2 regions of the Janthinobacterium sp. BHSEK genome follow, and region 1 is predicted to be linked to the other one. Evidence: predicted binding sites of a transcription regulator. Region 1 holds the regulator's gene; the other holds the start of a gene.
What was found. The regulator sigma-54, encoded in region 1, starts transcription at its own class of promoters, with help from an activator protein. The targets are predictions, from matches to a motif close to TGGCANGNAANCTGCTTT.

Region 1 (7,185 bases):
GCCAACGAGTCGGTACGCCGGGTCTATCTGGGCGAACACTTCCGCATGTGAGCCAATGAAACAATCATTGCAGCTGCGCACTTCGCAGCATCTGGCACTGACGCCGCAGTTGCAGCAATCGATACGCCTGTTGCAATTGTCTACCCTGGAATTGCACCAGGAACTCGAGCAGCTGCTGACGGACAATCCCTTGCTCGAGCGCCTCGACGATCCGCTCGACCGTTCGCTGCGCCTGCTGTCCGACGGGGCCTTGAGTTCCACGGCCGCGCCGGCCGAAGCGCCGCCCCAGCCGCCAGGCCAGGAGGCGCCCGCAGCGCCGGCCGAAGCGGAAACGTTTGACGGCGAGGGGGGCGACGGCGCGGCCGCCGCGGATGGCGGCGACAGCGACTGGAGCGAGGCGAGCCGGGGCAAGGCGCCCGACGACGAAGATTCCCGTCCGCAATTGGAGGCCCACCACTGCACCCTGCGCGAGCACCTGATGGAGCAGATGCGCGTGACGGTGCTCGAGTTGCGCGACCGTGCGCTGGTCGAGCTGATCATCGACGCGCTCGACGACAATGGCTATCTGGAAGAGTCGCTCGACGACATCCTGGCGCGCCTGCCGGAAGAGCTGGAAATCGACGCCGACGAGATGCGCACGGCCTTGTCGCTGCTGCAAAGTTTCGATCCGCCGGGCGTGGGCGCGCGCAATGCGTCCGAATGCCTGGCGCTGCAGATCAAGCGCTTGCCGCACGTCGCCATGGTGACGCGGCGCATGGCCCTCGTCATCGTGGAAAAGCACCTGGCCTGGTTTGCCCAGCGCGATTTCAACAAGCTGAAGAAAGCCCTCGATTGCGACGAGGAAGACTTGCGCGAGGCGCAGACGGTGATTCGCCAGTGCAATCCGCACCCGGGCGCCGTGTTCGCCTCGGACGTGTCCGACTATGTGGTGCCCGACGTCGTCGTCAAGCGCGCGCGCAATGGCTGGCAAGTCACCCTGAACAACGACGTCATGCCGCGCCTGCGCGTCAACGCCATGTACGCCAACCTGCTCAAGCAGGGCAAGGGCGAGGGCGCCATGGGCGCACAGTTGCAGGAAGCCAAGTGGCTGATCAAGAATATGCGCCAGCGCTTCGACACGATCCTGCGCGTGGCGCAGGCGATAGTAGAAAGGCAAAAGAACTTTTTCTCGCATGGGGCCGTTGCCATGCGCCCCCTTGTGCTCCGTGAAATAGCTGATACACTGGGTTTACACGAGAGTACTATCTCGCGGGTAACAACTCAAAAGTACATGCTGACCCCGCACGGCATGTTCGAGTTGAAATATTTCTTTGGTAGCCACGTCGCCACCGAAGCGGGGGGCGAAGCGTCATCGACGGCGATACGGGCATTGATCGTGCAACTGACAGGAGCAGAAGACCCTAAAAATCCTTTATCCGACAGTAAGATTGCGGACATGCTGGGGGAACAAGGCATGGTGATTGCGCGACGTACTGTTGCCAAATACCGGGAAGCATTGAAAATTCCGCCAGTGAGCCTGCGTAAGTGTTTGTAAGTTTTTTTCGGTTCCTCTGCGGGCCGGATAGGATGGACCGCACGAACCCGATCATCTTTAGGAGTGTGTATGAATCTCACCATCAGCGGACATCATCTCGAAGTGACACCAGCCATCCGTGAATACGTACAAACGAAGCTGGAGCGCGTGAAACGTCATTTCGATCAAGTCATCGATATCGCCGTGATTCTGACCGTGGATAACCTCAAAGAGAAAGAAAAACGTCAAAAGGCCGAAGTCAACCTGCGTCTGAGTGGCAAAACCGTCTATGTGGAAAGCCTGGCGCAAGACCTGTATGCCGCGATCGATGCCCTGATCGACAAGCTCGATAGGCAAGTGATGAAATACAAAACCAAAGTGCAAGGGCACGGTAAAGAGGCGATCAAGCATCTGCCAGACAACTCGGAAGAAGAATTCGCCGCCGCCTAAGCGGCCTGCGACTTTCAACCGGTTGTGATCAACTAAGGGCGCACATTGCGCCCTTTTTTGCGCCCGTCCCTGTCGAACGCAATGTTCCCCGCGCAGGGGCTAGAATGTTGGCACTTTCACTTCTTTCCATCCTGCCATGAGCGACTTCGTCCAGACCTCCATCCGCCACCGCACGGGGCACATCGTGCTCGACCGTCCGAAAGCCTTGAATTCCCTGTCGCTGGAGATGGTGCGGGCCCTGAGCGCGGCCTTGCTGGCCTGGCGCGACGACCCGCAGGTGGACGCCGTGGTGATCCGCTCCAGCAGCGAGAAAGCCCTGTGCGCCGGCGGCGACATCCGTTTCTTTTACGATGCGGGCCTGGCCACGCCGCAAGGCGGCAGCGCCCAGCTGGAAGATTTCTTTACAGAAGAATATGCTTTAAATCATCTGATTCACTTCTACCCGAAACCGTATATCGCCGTGATGGACGGCGTGGTGATGGGCGGCGGCATGGGCGTGGCGCAAGCGGGGCCCGGCAACCGCCTGCGCATCGTCACAGGCCGCACGCGCATGGCCATGCCGGAAGTCAATATCGGCCTGTTCCCCGACGTGGGCGGCAGTTACTTTCTTTCCCGCCTGGCGGGCCGGCTGGGCCTGTACCTGGGCTTGACGGGCTTGACGATCAACGCGGCCGACGCCCTGTACACGGGCCTGGCCGATGTGTATCTGCCCGAGGCGCAGATGGGGGCGTTGCTGGCCCTGTTCGAGTCCACGCCGGGCGAGGCCTTGCCGGTCGCCATCAAGGCGCTGGCGGCGCCCTTCCAGGCCGAGGCGGGCGCTTCCCCCCTGGCCGCGGCGCGCGCGGCGCTGGACCGCCACTTCAGCGCGGGTTCGGTGGCGGCCATCATGACCTCGCTGGCGCAGGACGACAGCGCGTTCGCCGCGAAGGCCCTGGCGGCCATGCGCTTGCGTTCGCCCTTGATGATGTGCGTGACCCTGGAGTTGCTGCAGCGGGGCGCCCATCTGGGCGTGGCCGATTGCCTGCGCATGGAGCGCACGCTGGTGCGCCACAATTTCGAGCATGGCGAAGTGCTCGAAGGCGTGCGCGCGCTGGTGGTCGACAAGGACAATGCGCCGCGCTGGCAGCCTGCCAGCCTGGGCGAGGTCGATGCAGCCATGGTGGCGCGCTTCTTCGCCCCCGTGTGGCCGGCGCAAGCGCATCCGCTGCGCCACCTCGACTGATTAAGAACGCTCGCGGTGGCGCAGTACGACCCGCTCGTTGGGGCCGAAGTATTGCGCCAGCCGCTCCGCCATGTACACGGAGCGGTGCTGGCCGCCCGTGCAACCCAGAGCCACCGTCAGGTAGCTGCGGTTGTCGGACTTGAACGACGGCAGCCATTTCTCGATGAAGGCGCGGATGTCGGCCAGCAATTCCAGCGCGCTCGGCTGCGCGTCGAGGAAGGCGATCACGGGCGCGTCGCGGCCGTCGAGCGGGCGCAGCGCCAGGTCGTAATAGGGATTGGGCAAGGCCCGCACATCGAAGACGAAATCGGCATCGAGCGGCACGCCCAGCTTGAAGGCGAACGATTCGAAGAACAGGGTCAGCGGCGCGCGTTCGGAGGCGACGATATCCTTGATCCAGGCACGCAGCTTGTTGGCGCTCAGTTCCGAGGTATCGATCACATGGCCCAGCTGCTCGATGGCCGACAGGCGTTCGCGTTCTTCCGAGATGCACTCGATCAGGGTGCGGCGGCTGGCCGGATTCTGGTTCGGGCGCAATTCGTGCGACAGGGGATGGCTGCGCCGCGTTTCCGAGAAGCGCGCCACCAGCGAATGCGTGGTGGCTGTCAGGAACATGACCTTGACGTCATGCCCCTGGTCGCGCAACAGGGCTACATTGTGCGGCAAGCTGACGAGCGACTCGGCGCTGCGCGCATCGACGGCCACGGCCAGCTGCGGCGTGCCCTCGTCAAGCAGGGTTTGCACCAGGCTCGGCAGCAAGGCCGGTGGCAGGTTGTCGACACAATAGTAGCCGGTATCTTCCAGCACATTGAGCGCGACGGATTTACCGGAGCCGGATATTCCGGTGATAAGGACGATATGCATAGCCCGATCATACAATAAAGGACGGCACTGCGCTCCCGAGGCAATTATCTTTACAAATTATTGCAATTTGGACTGTGGTATTTCTTTGCTGCACGCGCCAACATTGTCGTCGGATTACGCGGGGCCTTGCCCCACCTCGGCGGCCCCGCTAATCCGACCTACGTTGTTAATCGCCACTCATGGCGAGGCGTTGCCGCTCCATGAACTCCTGCAAGGTATCGATGCCGCGCAGCTGCAGAATCGTGTTGCGCACGGCCGCTTCCAGCAGCACGGCGATGTTGCGGCCGGCGGCGACGGGGATGACGACCTTGCGCACGGGCAAGCCCAGCACGTCTTCCGTGGGGAACAGGAAGGGCAGGCGCTCGACTTCTTCCTCCAGCGCGTTGCGGCGCACCAGGTGCACGATCAGTTTCAGGCGCATCTTGCGGCGCACGGCCGTTTCGCCAAAGATGGCCTTGATGTCGAGTAAACCCAGGCCCCGCACTTCCAGCAGGTTTTGCAGCAGGGGCGGGCAGCGGCCTTCGATCATGTTCGGCGCGATGCGCGAGAATTCGACGGCGTCGTCGGCCACCAGGCCGTGGCTGCGCGAAATCAGCTCCAGCCCCAGCTCGCTCTTGCCCAGGCCCGAATCGCCCGTGATCAGCACGCCCACACCCAGCACGTCCATGAACACGCCATGCATGATGATGCGTTGTGCCAACTTTTTCGACAGGTAGACGCGCAGGAAGTCGATCACTTGCGCAGCCGGCAGCGGGGTCGAGAACAGGGGGATGTTTTGCTCGTCGCAGATGGCGAGGATGTCGGGCGGCGTTTCCAGCCCTTGCGCGATGATCAGCGCGGGCGGACCGCCGGCGATCAGTTCGCCGATCACGTGGGTGCGCGTGTTGACCTTCAGGCGCTGGTAGTAATTGATTTCCTGGTGGCCAAAGACCTGGATGCGGCCCGGATGGATCAGGTTCAAGTGGCCCACCTGGTCGGCGGCCGACGAGACGTCGCCCGAGATCAGGCGTTCGCCGCCGGGGAAGCCGGCGAACCAGCCCAGTTGCAGACTTTCACGATTATCGTCGTACAGGCGTTGTATCGTCAGCGGCGTTTGCAACATGGCAGTCTTCTTCAGGAGTGGAGGAATACCTGAAGTTTAACCCGCCGCTTGGAGACTGGGTTGCCAATTGACGATGCGCGAATGCACGGATTTCGGTTCCGGATCCGTGGCCAATGCCGTGCGGAAGGCGTCATCGGAAAACATTTCGGCGATTTCCGACAGGATTTCCAGATGTTGCTGGGTGACATGATCGGGAATCAGCAGGAAAAACAGCAGATTGACGGGTTTGCCATCGGGCGATTCGAACGGAATCGGCTCGGCCAGGCGCACGAAGGCGCCCAGCGGCGATTTCAAGGTCTTGCTGCCCTTGACCCTGCCATGCGGCACGGCCACGCCATGGCCCAGACCCGTTGAGCCCAGGCGTTCGCGGGCAAACAGATTGTCCGAGACGGTAGAGCGGGCGATGCCGTAATTGTTTTCGAAGATCAGGCCGGCTTGCTCGAAAGCGCGCTTCTTGCTGGAGACTTCCAGGTCCAGAAGGACGTTTTCGAGAGATAATATTTTGCTAAGATTAGTCATGACACTCAATGAAATGGTGCAATGCGCAGAGGGCTTGCGAGCCGAATTATAGGCCTGTTTTCGCGGCCTGTAACGCCAATTCTCAACAGTATACGCCCGCCGCGGGCGCAGTGGGCGCTATAGCCTATGTGGCCATCATTTTAGCAAAAAAATAACATCGGCGCGCATCGGCTATTTCTTGATTAAAAACACGCCGCGCGCCGGTTTTTCCGCCGCCGAATGCCGATTTTCCGATTTTTCAGCGTCTTTGACATGCTCTGCGGCACTACTGCAACGTTGTTTTAAAACACAGCCAACATTCCTGTTGGCATGGTTTTGGGGTGTTGCCTAGCGTTACTGGCGCGCATTGCGCAGATTGCCCGGCATCGCTCCCGTGCTGAAGTTGCTGCGCCAGGGATTGATGTCGAGGCCGCCGCGGCGCGTATAGCGCGCATACACGGACAGTTTTTGCGGCTTGCACTGACGCAAGATATCGACAAAGATGCGCTCCACGCATTGCTCGTGGAATTCATTGTGCTCGCGGAAACCGATCAGGTATCGCAACAGGCTTTCCTGGTCGATCTGCGGTCCCGCATATTCGATCTGCACGCTGCCCCAGTCCGGCTGGCCCGTCACCAGGCAATTCGATTTGAGCAAGTGCGAGACGAGTTTTTCTTCCACCGGCGCATCATCGAACGCCGCCTTCAAGAGCTGCGGCGAGGGTGTGTATTGCGTGATTTCCAGGTCCAGGCGGTCCAGCAGCACGCCGTCGAATTCGCCCATTTTCAGTTTGCCGAAATCTTCCTGCAAGGTCAGTTCCACTTGCACGGGCGCGCCGAAGCCCTTCGATAAATCCTGCTTGAGCAAGATCAACAGGGCTTCCGGGCTGTCCAGCTTGGTCTGGTTGAACGAGTTCAGGTACAGCTTGAACGATTTCGATTCGATGATGTTGGGCGAATCGGCCGGCGCGCTGACCTTGGCAATCGCCACCTGCGGCTTGCCGCGCTGGTTCAGCCACGACAATTCATACGCATTCCAGATATCGAGGCCGAAGAACGGTAATGTACCGTGCAGTTCCAGCTCGTCGCGCTTGCCCTGGCGCGGAATCGGAAACAGCAATTCCGGCGCGTAATCGGTGCGGTAGGCGGAGCTTTTGCCCAGGGGAGATTGTTCGGCGAGGTCGTTGGTGGTGGTCATGGTGGCGTGGCTACAAATTCTGTGAAGGGTGAATGGTAGCTTATTTCAACCCAAGGGCAAGGACCGGGGTCAGACCCGACGGGTCTGACCCCAGCATTTGCAGTAGGGTTACTTGCCAATTTAACCCAGGAACAGCTTATACACGGGATTGCTGCTTTCATCCCAGTAACGATACCCCAGGGTATCGAGGAAGCGGGCGAATTCTCCCATTTCATCGGGCGGCACTTGCAGGCCGATCAGGATGCGGCCCACGTCGCCGCCCTGGCTGCGGTAATGGCACAGGGAAATATTCCAGTTCGGCGCCATGCTGTCGAGGAAGCGCATCAGCGCGCCCGGGCG
Region 2 (7,185 bases), on a different contig from region 1:
CCATCGGCATCGACTATGGCCGCTCCAGCGATGACCGCACCGGTTATGAAAATTACATCGGCAACACGTTTGGCGTGAAGGGCAAGCTGCGCCGCGACGAGCAGGATGTCGTCTCCAGCCTCGATCCGTATATCCAGGCGGAATGGCAGAGCGGGCCATGGATGCTGAGCGCAGGTTTGCGCTACAGCAAGATGAAAGTGTCGGTCAACGACCATTTCCTCGGCAATGGCGACGACAGCGGCAGCCTGGAATTCAGCCACACGACGCCGGTGCTGGGCCTGCTGTATAAACTGACGCCCAACGTCAACGTGTATGCCAGCGCCGCGCGCGGTTTCGAAGCACCCACCCTGAACGAACTGTTTTACTCGGGCACGGGCGGCGGCTTCAATTACCAGCTGAAACCGGCCACCAGCACCAACCTGGAAGCGGGTATCAAGGCCAGGATCAATCACAACACGCATGTGAACGCGGCCGTGTTCCAGATCAAGACCGACGACGAACTGGTGGTCGACAGTTCCAGCGGCGGGCGCACCAGCTACCGCAATGCGGGCAAGACCTTGCGCCAGGGCATGGAAGTGTCGCTCGACTCCAGCTTGCCATATGGTTTCACGACAAAAGTGGCGCTGACCAGCCTGCACGCCGTGTATGACCAGGCGTTTGGCAGCGTACGCGAAGGCAGCCGCTTGCCTGGCGTCCCCAGCGCCAACCTGTTTGCGGAACTGGCCTGGAAAGATACGCTGGACCGTTTCGGCGCGGCAGTGGAAAGCGTGGCCAGCAACCAGGTCTACGCGGAAGACAGCAACAGCGAAAAACCGGCGCCCGGCTACACGGTGTTCAATGCGCGCTTCAACGCCAAACAAAACGTAGGGAATTGGCGCTTCAAAGAGTTTGCCCGCCTGAACAATCTTTTCGACAAGACCTACGTGGGTTCCGTCATCGTCGGCGACAGCAACAAGCGCTACTATGAAGCGGCGCCGGGCCGTAACTGGTTGTTGGGTGTGAGCGCCCAATACTCCTTTTAAGAACACCTGAGAAAAAGTCCATGGCGGCGTTGCATTGCCTTGTCGTACTATTCGTACTGCCTGCGGCAATGCGCCTTGCCCTGAACATTTTTCAGGCGTTCTCATGAAAAAGCCCGCGCCTCTTCCGAAGCGCGGGCTTTTACCATTCAGCATAGTCTGCTACGGCCGCGCTTCCTTCACGCCATACTTCTCAAAGATGGCTTTCAATTCGCCGCTGGCCGCCATCTCGTTCATGGCCGCCTGCAGTAACTTGGCTACATCGAGCTGTTGCTTGCTGACGGCCAGGCCCACGGCCCAGCCGGCACGCGGCAAGCGGGCGAACGCCACTTCGCTCAAGGGGAAAGCGGGATCGCTTTTGAGCACCGACTCGATTTCCGAGCGATTCGCCAGCACGGCGTCGAGCTTGCCTGCTTGCAATTGCTGCAAGGCTTCGGCGGCCGTATCGAAGATGCGCACATCGTCGCGATACTTGCCATTGTCCTCGCCCAGCATCAGCATGGCGGCGATCGAGACCTTTTCCACGCCGATACGCTTGCCAGCCAGCGAGGCGACGCCATCGAATTGCGGCACGGCATGCGCGCTGCGCGCCAGGCGCACGGTTTCCACGTAGTACGGCGCGAAGATCTCGACCTTGTCGTTATCCGCCATCAATTTCTTGTCGACCGGCACGTGCAGCATCACGTCGGCGGGGCCATAACCGAGGTAATGCCCCTTCCACACCATATTGCGCAAATCATCGTTGAGGTTTTCGCCGGCGGGAAATGGCAGCAAGCTCAGTTTCAAGCCCAGCTTTTTCGCCAGCGCTTCGGCAATGTCGATATCGATGCCCGTGCCCTTGTCGGAAAACGGCGCGAACTCGTTGTACACCGCCACTTTCAGGCTGCCCGACTGCTGCACTTTCTGCCAGTCGGCGCGCGCCGGCGCGGCGGCGCACAGCGCCAGGCAGGCGAGCGACAGCATTGCGCGCGTGCCCCGGAGTTGAAATGAACGCATGGGACTCCTTCGTGATCAATTCGGCTTAATTGGACTCGCGGCGGGTTTCCAGATAGGTCTTGATGGCCCACATGGCTTCCTGGTTGAACACGCCTTCGAACGGCGGCATGTACACGGCGCCATTGCGCACTTTACCGTGGCGGATGGTGGTGAGATAGTAATTGTCCGTTTCCTTATAGCAAGCCTGTTTCTTTGTCTCATTCTTGATACTGAAGCAATCGCGGTCCAGCTGGCGCAAGTCCGGCGCGATACCGCCCGAGATGGCTTCGATGCCGTGGCAGCGCGCGCAATTCTGGTTATAGGCCGACGTGCCCACTGTCAGGGCCAGCTTGTTGCCCCGATACGGGTTTTGCTCGAGCCACTTGTCGCCCACCTTGGGCAAGCCCGTGGTGTCGACGCCTTGCGGCGTGACATTGCCATGCGCATAGGCATGCGGCAAGGTCAGCAGGGAAGTGAGGGCAACGGCGCCGGCGGCGGCCACGCCGAGCAGGGTGCGGATGGAATAGGTCATGCTGGTCTCCTTGGTTTTTTTAGTGAATATCCAAAGAAGAGCAAATGCCATGCCATGCTTGCGTGCCCCACATCTGGCTGCCCATGTATCAATTTGGAACAGCTGCAACAGGTATTTGTGTCACCGCGTACGTCAGGCGGCGGCCACCGTGCAGATGCTGGCCCGCTCCTGCTGCTCGAAAGTAATACGCACGGGTAAAAATCTGGCAATCACTTCCGCATTCGTCAGCGCATGCTGCGACACCTTGTTGCAGCTGAAAGTACCTCCACCGGCCAGCGCCATCGGCAGCAAGAGCTGGTCGGCCAGGTGCTCGCCCACGGCCGCGTCCGTCTTGAGATAGGCGCGCACCTCGTTCAACAGGCGCTTGGCCACGGATTCGGCCAGCAAGGATTTTTCGCCGAACGACGTAAATACTTCCGTGACGTGCTCATGTTCCAATGTCAGCAACAGGACGTTGCCCGGTCCCTGCTCCGCCGGCAAGCCGACGAGGCGCAACTGCTTGCCGCTCCACCCCATGCCGTCGGCGATACGTTCGAGCTCGCGCTGCGCCACGTTCACATGCACGCCCGCCACCACGCTTTCCGCATACCCGGCCTTCCGCTCGCCGCGCTGCAGCAGTGAAATGGGCCGCAAGCGCTGGCATGGTTGCACGGTGGCCATCACCTCGCCGCCGCCCGCGGGATGAAATCCATAGCGTTGCAGGGCGATATCGACATCGGCGCCCATCTGCGCCAGGATGCGGCCATACGCGCGCTGCAGGAAATGCACGGGCGGTGCCATGGCATTGTGCGTGCCGCCGCTGATGCGCACGGTGGACGGCCCATCCGCATGCAGCAGGGCTGGCAACAGGGTTTGCAGTACCAGGGTGCAACTGCCGGCACTGCCGATGGCAAAGCGGTAATCGCCGCCGCGTATGGGGCCAGGCACGAATTCCAGGCTGGCTGCGCGCAGCGCCACCGGCGTCGTGCGCGCCCCGCAAATGGCGGCCGCCGCCTGCACGGCCAGCAAATGCTGGCGCAGCAAGCCGGGCTTGTCCCGTCCCGCGCGAATGTTAATCAGCCGGAACGGCTGTCCCGTAATCATCGACAGGCTCAGCGCCGAGCGCAAAATCTGTCCGCCGCCTTCACCTTGCGCTCCATCAATTTCTATCATCTCTACTTTCTCTCTGTTAACCTTTGACGCAAACGACCTGCTTCAGGATATGCACGACGTCGACCAGCTCGCGCTGCGCCAGCATCACCGCATCGATATCCTTGTAGGCCATCGGAATTTCATCGATCACGTTCTCATCCTTGCGGCATTCCACGCCTTGCGTGGCGCGGATCTGGTCGGCCAGGTTGAAGCGCCGCTTCGCTTCCGTGCGGCTCATCGTGCGTCCCGCACCGTGGCTGCAGCTATGGAAACTGTCCGCATTACCCTTGCCGCGCACGATAAAACTCTTCGCGCCCATGGAACCAGGAATGATCCCCAGTTCGCCGGCGCGGGCCGAGACGGCGCCCTTGCGCGTGACCAGCACGTCCTTGCCGAAGTGGTGCTCCTTCTGCACATAGTTATGGTGGCAGTTGACGGCTTCCACGTGCGTCTGGAACGGTTTATGGATGACGGTGCGCACGGCCGTGATCAGGTTTTGCATCATCACTTCGCGGTTGTTGCGCGCGAAACGCTGGGCCCAGCCCACCGCTTCCACGTAATCGTCGTAATGCTGCGTGCCTTCGGCCAGATACGCCAGGTCCTGGTCGGGCAGGTTAATAAAATGGGTACGCATATCCTGCTTGGCCAGTTCGATGAAATGCGTACCGATGGCATTACCCACGCCGCGCGAACCGGAATGCAGCATGAACCATACAGAGCCCTGTTCATCGAGGCACACTTCGACGAAGTGATTACCGCTACCCAAAGTTCCCAGGTGACGATAATTGTTCGTGTTTTTCAGCTTGGGCGTTTTCAGGCAGATGGCGTCGAATTCATCCTTCAGCTGCAGCCAAGCGGCGTCGACCACCGAGGGCGGCGTATGCCAGGAACCTTCGTCGCGGCCGCGGTGACCGCGCGTCTTCGGCGACATCCCGTGCGGAATGGCGCGCTCGATGGCGCTGCGCAGCGGCCCCAGGTTATCAGGCAGATCATTCGCCGTCAGCGTGGTTTTCGCCGCCATCATGCCGCAACCGATATCCACGCCCACGGCCGCCGGAATCACCGCGCCCAGGGTAGGGATCACGCTGCCGATGGTCGACCCTTTACCCAGGTGGACATCGGGCATGACGGCGATGTGCTTGTAGATGAACGGCAGGGTCGCCGTGTTGCGCAATTGTTTTTTGGCCGCTTCTTCGACAGGCACGCCACGCGTCCACATCTTCACTGGACGGCTGCCTTCGGTATGCAGAACTTCGTATTCTTCGTTTTTCATCGCTATGCTCTTCTTCTATTGTATAGGGGGTGATGACAAGGATTGGTGAAACATTGCCGACGCATCGGCTCTGGATGTAGTTCCACCGGCATTCATCAGTACGACAATCCGACAAGGGGGGACAGGATTTTCTGCCAGGCGCACTGCGGCTGGCAGGCCGGTTTGACGCGGCTGATCGATGTAATCCTGTCGGCATTCGGGGTACTGCGGCGCATGACAAGCTTGGACAGGACGTCTCTCATGTAGTCTTGTCCGCATTCATGCGCTTTACTTCAACAACTTGGTGCCGCGATATCGATGGCGGCGATTTCTCCCACCCAGTGGACCGGGTCCAGCTGTCCCGCGGCAAAGGCGGCGATGATCCTGAATACGTCGTCGGAAAAACCGCCGATATTCAGGATATCCTCGCGCTCCATCGCCTGGGTCGTGGCGTGCGGCGAAATATCGATGCATACCAGCTTTGCCTGCGGATTACGCTGCTTGAAGACATTCCACTGTCCCATCGTCGCCGTGGCGCCGCTGCGCTTCGCGTCGATCCACGATTCATTATCGGACACATAGATCACCAGGTCGGCCAGCTCCTTCCTGCCATTCATGCGCAGCAGGGGCGCGCTGCAATTGGTGCCGCCACCGCCGATGGCCGCCAGCCTGGCCGCATTCGCCATCACGCTGTCATCGGCGCCAAGTGCGCACTGCACCACGTTGTGCTCGAACGGCAGCACCACGGCGTCCGGATTCTTGCGCAGCATGGCTGCCGCCACCAGGGCAGCCACGTCGATGCAGCGCACGTTCGAGGTGGCGCTGCCGCGAAAACCGCTGACGGGCGAGGCCATCGAGCCGGAAACGTCGGGACACACCACCACCTTGCCGGCAATCCGCGGCACGTTCGCCAGCGATATTTCCAGCGCCTGTTCCAGCGCATCGCGCACGACGGCCGGCACATTCTCGCCGGCCGCCATGTACGCCGACATCAGCTGGTAGGGAAACACGCGCGAGCTGGCGATCGCCTCGGGATCGCGCAGCTTGGCGGCGATCAGTTCCGGCATACCGGCTAAGTCGTACACGCCATGGCGGGCAAAGGTATTCAGATTCATGCGCACCATCTGCCAGCCGCCCTGGCGCGCGATCTGCGCCCAGCTTTCCGCGTTCAGGGGCAACGCCGTCAGCATCTGGAACGGCACTGCCGGTATCGACAGCACAGGATCGGCCTTGTATGCCTCGAACGCGGCCAGTGCCGGCGGCAAGGCATCGCGTTGGTATTCCTTGCCGATCAGCCAGGCAAAGAATGCCTCCCGCCACGCTGCCTGCGGTTTCGGGTGCACCATCTTCACCACGTCGGCCAGCGATGGCGCGTTACCCACGGCGGCGGCCAGCAAGGCCTGCTCGGATGCGCCGTTCAACCAGGCTTGCACCAGCTTTTTCGGACGCGATCCCAGCGACTTGCGGCCCACGGCGCCCGAACGCATGATCTGCACGAAGTTGCGCAGCATCCTGCCGTTGTTAATCACGCGCTGGAAGGCCTGCGTCAATTCTGCAGCGCCCTGCCCCGCCAGCACGGCCACCAGCAAGGCCGGCATGTCTTTCATATAGCCCCGCTCGCGGCAGTACACGGCCGTTTGCGCGATGAAGGCTGGTTCGACGGCCTTGCACAGTTCCAGTACCATCGCCAGCTGCGCTTCGGCGCTGGCATAGAACGTCGTGTTCAGGCAGCCGGTGGCCGCGTATTGCGCCAGCTGATGCCGGGGCGTCAGCGCATAGGCCGGCGCGCCTTCGGCATTGCGTGCCAGTGCCGATGGCAAGGCCGCGGTCTGTTGTGCGCTCTGGAATAAGTGGGCGTTGGCCATTTTTCGTTCCTCTCTGCTCTCTACGTTTATCTCGTTGGTATCTCCTCTATTGCAAACGCCGTGCCAGCTTTCAATATTTCCTCAAACATTTCCATAAACCATTGATTTCATTAAATAATATTTTCACGTAAGCTGTGCGTTGAAAATATCCCTGCCACGGTGATTTGGAATACAATTATCTTTTAAGATAAATGTTTATCCCAACTATGCAAGCAAAACGTACCGTCGTCATCGGTTTTCTCGGCACACAGCTCGACAATGGCAGAGGAGCGGCGCGCTGGGAAAAGTGGCGCCCCAGCGTCGCCCTGACCCAGCACGAAGACAAGATCATCGACCGCTTTGAGCTGCTGTACGCCGGCGAGCAGTTTGCCAGCCTGGTGCGCCAGGTATCGCAGGACATCGCCAGCGTCT

Region 2: a site for sigma-54 is predicted at 2,564-2,581, ahead of pedF (cytochrome c-550 PedF). Genes of this name have one in related genera too.

The regions. Positions count from the first base shown of each region.
Region 1 covers NZ_JBWBYV010000018.1:102,838-110,022, reverse strand. Annotated here, with positions in the region: gene lptB (LPS export ABC transporter ATP-binding protein) at 1-51, shown strand, start outside; gene AC0V2Y_RS08870 (RNA polymerase factor sigma-54) at 56-1,534, shown strand; gene hpf (ribosome hibernation-promoting factor, HPF/YfiA family) at 1,604-1,963, shown strand; gene AC0V2Y_RS08860 (enoyl-CoA hydratase/isomerase family protein) at 2,100-3,185, shown strand; gene rapZ (RNase adapter RapZ) at 3,186-4,049, opposite strand; gene hprK (HPr(Ser) kinase/phosphatase) at 4,216-5,151, opposite strand; gene AC0V2Y_RS08845 (PTS sugar transporter subunit IIA) at 5,188-5,670, opposite strand; gene queF (NADPH-dependent 7-cyano-7-deazaguanine reductase QueF) at 6,004-6,846, opposite strand; gene ilvA (threonine ammonia-lyase, biosynthetic) at 6,967-7,185, opposite strand, start outside.
Region 2 covers NZ_JBWBYV010000094.1:1,833-9,017, reverse strand. Annotated here, with positions in the region: gene AC0V2Y_RS25770 (TonB-dependent receptor family protein) at 1-1,022, shown strand, start outside; gene AC0V2Y_RS25765 (substrate-binding periplasmic protein) at 1,182-2,015, opposite strand; gene pedF (cytochrome c-550 PedF) at 2,041-2,526, opposite strand; gene rtcA (RNA 3'-terminal phosphate cyclase) at 2,659-3,678, opposite strand; gene AC0V2Y_RS25750 (RtcB family protein) at 3,695-4,930, opposite strand; gene AC0V2Y_RS25745 (RNA-binding protein) at 5,203-6,774, opposite strand; gene rtcR (RNA repair transcriptional activator RtcR) at 6,981-7,185, shown strand, end outside.